2 regions of the Nonomuraea sp. NPDC049152 genome follow, and region 2 is predicted to be linked to the other one. Evidence: riboswitches for the same ligand, from Rfam matches in the RefSeq annotation. Region 2 holds a riboswitch; the other holds the start of a gene.

Region 1 (3,401 bases), on a different contig from region 2:
GCGTCGTCCGCGATCGCGTCGAGCGTCTTGAGCCCGTCACCGGTGTTGAGCACCACGGTGGTCAGCGAGGGGTCGAGCTGACCCGTGTCGACGAGCTTCTTCAGCACGCCGACGGTCACCCCGCCCGCGGTCTCGGCGAAGACGCCCTCCGTGGACGCCAGCAGCTTGATCGCGGACACCACCTCGGCGTCCGTCACGTCCTCGACCGCCCCACCCGTACGGCGGGCGATGTCGAGCACGTAGGGCCCGTCGGCGGGGTTGCCGATGGCCAGCGACTTGGCGATGGTGTCGGGCTTGACCGGCTGCACCACGTCGTGCCCTGCCTTGAAGGCCGTGGAGACCGGCGAGCAGCCGAGCGCCTGCGCGCCGAAGATCTTGTAGGGGGCGTCCTCGACCAGCCCGAGCGCGATCAGCTCCTTGAAGCCCTTGTCGATCTTCGTGAGCTGTGACCCCGAGGCCACCGGAATGACGATCTGGTCCGGCAGCTTCCAGCCGAGCTGCTCGGCGATCTCGTAGGCCAGCGTCTTGGAGCCCTCGGCGTAGTAGGGCCGCAGGTTGACGTTGACGAAGCCCCACTTGTCGCCCAGCGGGTCGCCGATGAGCTCGGAGCAGAAGCGGTTGACCTCGTCGTAGGTGCCCTGGATGCCGACCAGCTTGCCGCCGAAGACCCGCGCCATGGCGATCTTGGCCTGCTCCAGGTCGGCCGGGATGAACACGCAGGCGTCGAGTCCCGCGCGGGCCGCGGCCGCGGTCACCGCGCCGGCCAGGTTGCCGGTGGACGAGCACGACAGCGTGTGGAAGCCGAAGTTGCGCGCCGCCTCGACGGCGATGGCGACCACGCGGTCCTTGAAGGAGTGGGTGGGGTTGCCCGAGTCGTCCTTCACGTGGAGGTCGCGAATGCCGAGCGCCTTGCCCAGATTGTCGGCCTTGACGAGCTTCGTCCAGCCAGGGTTCATGTTCTGCTTGCTCGCCACGTCGACGGGCACCGGCAGCAGCGAGCGGTAACGCCAGATGTTGGCGGGTCCTGCCTCGATGTCGGCGCGGGACACGGACCCGAAGGAGTAGGCCACCTCGAGCGGCCCGAAACACTCCAGACACGCGAAGCTGGGGCCGAGGTCGTAGCGCGCGCCGCACTCGCGGCAGGACAGAGCGACAGCAGGACCGAAGTCAAGCGACATGAAGCGAGGCCTTCCCTCATCTTCGTCTGCGACCACCCTGGCCACAGACCGGAATTGGCACCTGTCCCGGCCGGCCTCGTCACTTCACGAGTTCAGTCCGGGAGGGTTGCCGGGGCTTCGCAGGGCCGGTCCCTCCACCCCTCTGGATGAGCAATATGAAGTTATGGGCATCACCATACCCGGCCGTGCTCGTGACACGACCTGTCGTCTCACTAGCTGAGACGATAAGTATCACCGAGCGCGGCCTGAACGTACTTGCGCGCCTGGTGGATCCGCGACTTGGCGGTGCCGAGCGGGATGCCCAGTTGCTCGGCCACCTCGTTGTAGTCGAGCTGGACGATGTCGCGCAGCACCAGCGCCTGGGCCAGGTCGGGCTTGTCGGCCTCCAGCGCCTCCATGGCCTCGAGCAGGTCGAGCCGTGACCCCGCGATGACGCTCACCCTGCGCACGTCGGGCTTCTGCACGGGCAACTCCTCCGAGGTCTGCTCGGCGGCCCTGCGCTTCAACGACCTGTAGGTGGTGCGCGCGCAGTTGGCCGTCACGATGTGCAGCCACGTGCTGAACCTCGCCCTGCCCTCGAAACGGGCGATGTTGCGGGCGACCGCGAGCAAAGTGTCCTGGCACGCCTCCTCGGCGTCCTGGTGATATGGCAGGATACGGGCGCAGTGGCGCAGTACGTCGGGCTCGATCCGCTTCAGGAGCTCGCCAAGCGCGCGGTGATCGCCGCCCGCGGCGGAGCGGGCCAGTTCCTCGGTTAGCTCATCTAGGGCCATAGCGAGATCCTATGTTCGGGGTCATGGTGGATGTTGTGAACAGCGTTCTTGTGGCTTCGAACCGTGGCCCTGTCTCCTTCACCGTGTCCGACGACGGCGACCTGACCATGAAACGCGGCGGCGGGGGCCTGGTTTCCGGGCTCTCGGGAGTGGTCAGGGACGAGGGCGTGCTCTGGGTGTGCGCCGCGCTGTCCGACGGCGACCGCAGCGCCGTACGGCTGGCCCCCGGTGGTCGGCTCGACCAGGCGGGCTATGACACCGGCAAGTTGCGCATGCTGGACATCCCGCCTGCGACCTTCCACCGCGCGTACAACGCGGTGGCCAACTCGACCCTCTGGTTCGTCAACCACCTGCTGTACGACACGCCTAACGCCCCCTATTTCGGCACAAGGTTCACCAAGGAGTGGGAGTCCTACCGCGACTACAACGGCGCCTTCGCGCTGGCGCTGGCCGAGGAGGCCAGCCACGGCGCCAAGGTGATGGTGCAGGACTACCACCTGACGCTCACCCCTGCGATGCTCCGGGCCGAGCGCCCCGACCTGCGGATCAGCCACTTCAGCCACACGCCCTGGGCACCGCCCGAGTACTTCTCGCTGCTGCCCGACGAGGTCGCGCGCGAGGTGCTCGAAGGCATCCTGGGCGCCGACCACGCGGGGTTCCTGACCGAGCGGTGGGCCAACGCGTTCATGGACTGCTGCCAGAGCCTGCTGGGCGCCAAGGTCGTCGACAGGTCGGTCAGCCACGAGGGCCGCACCACCCGCATCGGCGTGCACGGCCTCGGCGTCGACGGCGATTCGCTGTGGAAGCGCGCCTGCGAGCCCGACGTCGAGTCGAACATGGCCGCGCTGCGCGAGCAGGTCGGCGACCGCAGGCTGATCGTGCGCATCGACCGCACCGAGCTGTCGAAGAACATCGTCCGCGGCCTGCTGGCCTACAGGGAGTTCCTCGCCGCCCATCCCGAGTGGCACGGCCGGGTGGTGCATCTCGCCTTCGCCTACCCATCCCGCCACGACCTGCCCGAATACCGCGAATACACTGCCGCCGTGCAACGCTGTGCCAAAGAGATCGAAGACGAGTACGCCACCGAGGACTGGGATCCGCTGATCCTCAACGTCAACGACGACTACCCGCGCTCTCTCGCCGCCTACCGCCTGGCCGACGTGCTGCTGGTCAACCCCATCCGCGACGGCATGAACCTGGTCGCCAAGGAGGGCCCGATCCTGTCCCCGCGCTGCGCACTCGTGCTCTCGCGCGAGGCGGGCGCGGCGGCCGAGCTGGGCGCCGACGCTCTCGTGATCAACCCCTTCGACGTCGGCGAGACGGCCGAGGCCCTGCGCGCGGGGCTGGAGATGGCGGAGGAGGAGCGGGTACGGCGATGCGCGAGGCTCAAGGCCGCCGCCACCGCCCTGCCTCCGCGACGATGGCTCGGCGAGCAACTTGCCAGCCTCTG
Region 2 (3,401 bases):
GCCTGTCGGGCTCGTCGAAGACCTCGGGGTCGCGGTTGGCCGAGCCGAACAGCAGGGCCACCTCCTTCCCCTTCGGGATGGCCACGCCGCCGACCTCGATGTCCTCCAGCACCCAGCGCTCGAACATCTGCAGCGGGGTGTCGTAGCGCATCAGCTCCTCGATCGCGGTGGGCAGCAGCGAGAGGTCGTCGCGCAGCCGTACGAGCTCGGAGGGGTTGCGGAACAGCGACCACCAGCCGTTGCCGGTGACGTTCACGGTCGCCTCGTGGCCCGCGTTGAGCAGCAGCACGCAGGTGCCGACCAGCTCGTCCTCGGTCAGCTCCCCGATCTGGGCGAGCGCGCTGATCAAATCCTCGCCCGGGTCCGCCTTGCGGGCGCGGGCGAGGTCCTTGAGGTAGTCGGAGAACTCCGAGGCGGCCCTGACCGCCGTGTGCTGGGCCTCCTGCGAGGGGTTCAGCTCGTACATGCCGCAGATGTCGGCCGACCACGGGCGCAGCAGATGCCTGTCGGCGTCGGGGACGCCGAGCATCTCGGCGATGACGGTGACCGGCAGCGGCTCGGCCACCTCGGCGATCAGGTCGCCGCCGCCCTTCTCGACGAAGTCGTCGACCAGGCCCTCGACGATCGCGCGGACCCTGGGCCGCATCGACTCGACCATGCGGGGCGTGAACGCCTTGGAGACCAGGCGGCGCAGGCGGGTGTGGACGGGCGGCTCGACGTCGAGCATGCCCGCCCTGACCACCCGCCAGAACGGATCCTGGAACTCCGGCTCCGGCTCGCGGCCGAACTCCTCGTGCGTGGCGAGGTGCAGGTAGGACCTGCCAAGGCGGCGATCCCTGAGCAGCGCGTTGACGTCCGCGTGCCTGGCGATCAGCCACTGTCCCGTGGGCTCGAAGAAGCTGACGGGCGCGTCGCGCCGCAGCTCGTCATAGACCGCGTACGGCGAAGCTACAAAATCCGGATTCCAAGGATCAAAGCGCACTACTGCATCTTAGATTCGGCCTTCGCGTGCCTGCTCCGCATCCTGATGTTGAGCAGCTCGACGACCACCGAGAACGCCATCGCGAAGTAGATGTAGCCCTTGGGGATGTGCTGGTCGAAGCCCTCGGCCAGGAGCACGACACCGATCAGCACCAGGAACGACAGCGCCAGCATCTTGATGCTCGGATGCCTGTCAACGAACCTGCTGATCGGCCCCGAGGCGAACAGCATCACCAGCACCGCGACGATGACCGCCGCGACCATCACACCCAGCTCGTCCACCATGCCGACCGCGGTGATGACCGAGTCGAGCGAGAACACGACGTCGAGCACCATGATCTGGAGGATGACCGAGGTGAAGGAGGTCACCTTGCCCTGCTTACCCTCCTTGTCCTTCAGCTCCATGCTCTCGCCGATCTCCAGCACGCTCTTGGCCAGCAGGAACAGGCCGCCGAGGATGAGGATCAGATCTCGGCCCGAGATCTCCTGCCCCAGTACCTCGAAGAGCGGCTCCGTCAGCCGTACCACCCAGGAAAGCCCGAGGAGCAGCAGCAGGCGCGAGACGAGCGCGGCGGCGAGGCCGAGGACCCTGGCCCTGTCGCGCTGCTCGGGCGGGAGCTTCCCGGCCAGGATCGAGATGAAGATGATGTTGTCTATCCCCAGCACGATCTCCAGGGCGACCAGGGTGAAGAACCCGATCCAGATCTGTGGGTCTGCCACCCAGTCCAGCATCATGTGCCTCCTTGTTCGCTGTCCCCATCCCCAACGAGCTCACCGCCCCAGAAGTTCGCGGCTTGCGAAACGGCACCCCATGTCGGTTATAGTTCGGGCGTAGGTCATGAGTGCCAGCGCTTAGCCCCGGCTTGCTGGCCGGCAACCCTCGCGTCCGCGGCGGGGTGCCCCGGGTGAAGACCTGGTCCGCCACGAGGTGTGGCGGGCAAGCGCGGGCTCCGATGCGCCATGGCCAGGGGTCCGATGACCCTAGAAGGGCTGTGCCGTGTCCGTTGCGACGATCTTCAACCCCGTTCAGGTCAAGGTGCTGGGCGAGGACCTCGAGGTGCCCGTCAAGGGTGGTCGCCTGGTCTCCTACGCCAACCTGGACTACGCCGCCAGCGCCCCCTGTCTGGAGCCGGTCAGCGCGGCCGTCGCCGCCGCGCTCCCGGCCTACTCCAGCGTCCACCGCGGCGCGGGCTACGCCTCCCAGCTGACCACCGCCCGCTACGAGCAGGCGCGCCACACCGTCCGCGCCTTCGTCGGCGCCCGCGCCGACGACGCGGTCGTCTTCACCCGCAACACGACCGACGCCACCAACCTGCTGGCCAGGTGCCTTCCCAAGGGCGCCACGACCGTGGTCTTCGACACCGAGCACCACGCGTCCCTACTCCCGTGGCAGCGCGTCGTGCGCCTCGCGCCGCCCGCCTTCCCCGGCGAGGCCGTACGGCAGGCCGACGAGGCGCTGGCCGCCATCGAGGGCCCCAAGCTGCTCGTCGTGACCGCCGCCTCGAACGTGACGGGCGAGCTGTGGCCGATCGCCGCCCTCGCGCACATCGCCCACCGGCACGGCGCCCGCATCCTCGTCGACGCCGCCCAGCTCGTCCCTCACCGCAAGCTCAACCTGACCGCGCTCGACCTCGACTACGTCGCCTTCTCCGGCCACAAGCTCTACGCCCCCTTCGGCGCGGGCGTGCTGGTCGGGCGGCGCGACTGGCTCTCGGACGGCGAGCCGTACCTCAAGGGGGGCGGCGCGGTGAAGTCGGTGGGCACCCTGGCCGACGGCACCACCGAGTGGCACGAGGACGCAGAGCCGAGGCACGAAGCCGGGACCCCGAACGTGCTGGGCGCGATCGCGCTGGCCGCCGCGTGCGACGCGCTCACCGCGACGGGATGGACGCCGCTGGTCCACGAGGAGGAGCGGCTGATCTCCAGGCTGCGTGAAGGGCTGGACGCCGTCGAGGGGGTCCGCGAGCTGTCGCTCTGGGGGCCTGACCACCCGCGGGTCGGCATCGTGTCGTTCGTCGTCGACGGTTACACCGCCAGGCAGGTCGCCGAGGCGCTCTCCACCGAGTACGGCATCGGCGTGCGTGACGGGAAGTTCTGCGCGCACCCGTTCGTGCGGCACCTGCTCGACATCCCCGAGCGCAGGAGCTCGGGCGGAGAGAGCGAGGCACGAGCCAACGAGGACCGAAGCGGGCGCGACAGTCAGAACGACGGCGGCTGCGAGGACGACACCGCGTCGGCCGTCAGGGCCTCGATCGGCATCGGCACGACGGAGGAGCACGTCGACCGGCTCGTCGGCGCGCTGCACGATCTGGTCGCCCGCCGCTAGCTAGGGCCGGGTCGGCGAGTCGGGCGGCAGGTCCTCGTCGCGCCGCGGCTCGTCGAAGATGTCCATGGGGGCGCGCTCGGCCTCTCGCTCGGCC

What was found. Region 2 has a riboswitch for S-adenosylmethionine ahead of AB0B45_RS30935 (aminotransferase class V-fold PLP-dependent enzyme). Riboswitches for the same ligand answer to the same signal wherever they lie in the genome.
Region 1: it holds a riboswitch for S-adenosylmethionine, as region 2 does, so the genes downstream of both, thrC (threonine synthase) here and AB0B45_RS30935 (aminotransferase class V-fold PLP-dependent enzyme) in region 2, are expected to answer to the same signal.

What each region holds. Positions count from the first base shown of each region.
Region 1 is NZ_JBEZDO010000007.1:297,464-300,864, forward strand. It holds gene thrC (threonine synthase) at 1-1,178, opposite strand, end outside; SAM riboswitch class I at 1,192-1,331, opposite strand; gene AB0B45_RS16340 (RNA polymerase sigma factor) at 1,391-1,951, opposite strand; gene AB0B45_RS16345 (trehalose-6-phosphate synthase) at 1,975-3,401, shown strand, end outside; gene AB0B45_RS16350 (hypothetical protein) at 3,389-3,401, shown strand, end outside.
Region 2 is NZ_JBEZDO010000019.1:151,299-154,699, forward strand. It holds gene AB0B45_RS30925 (cytochrome P450) at 1-982, opposite strand, end outside; gene AB0B45_RS30930 (TerC family protein) at 982-1,716, opposite strand; SAM riboswitch class IV at 1,816-1,931, shown strand; gene AB0B45_RS30935 (aminotransferase class V-fold PLP-dependent enzyme) at 1,979-3,307, shown strand; gene AB0B45_RS30940 (DoxX family protein) at 3,308-3,401, opposite strand, start outside.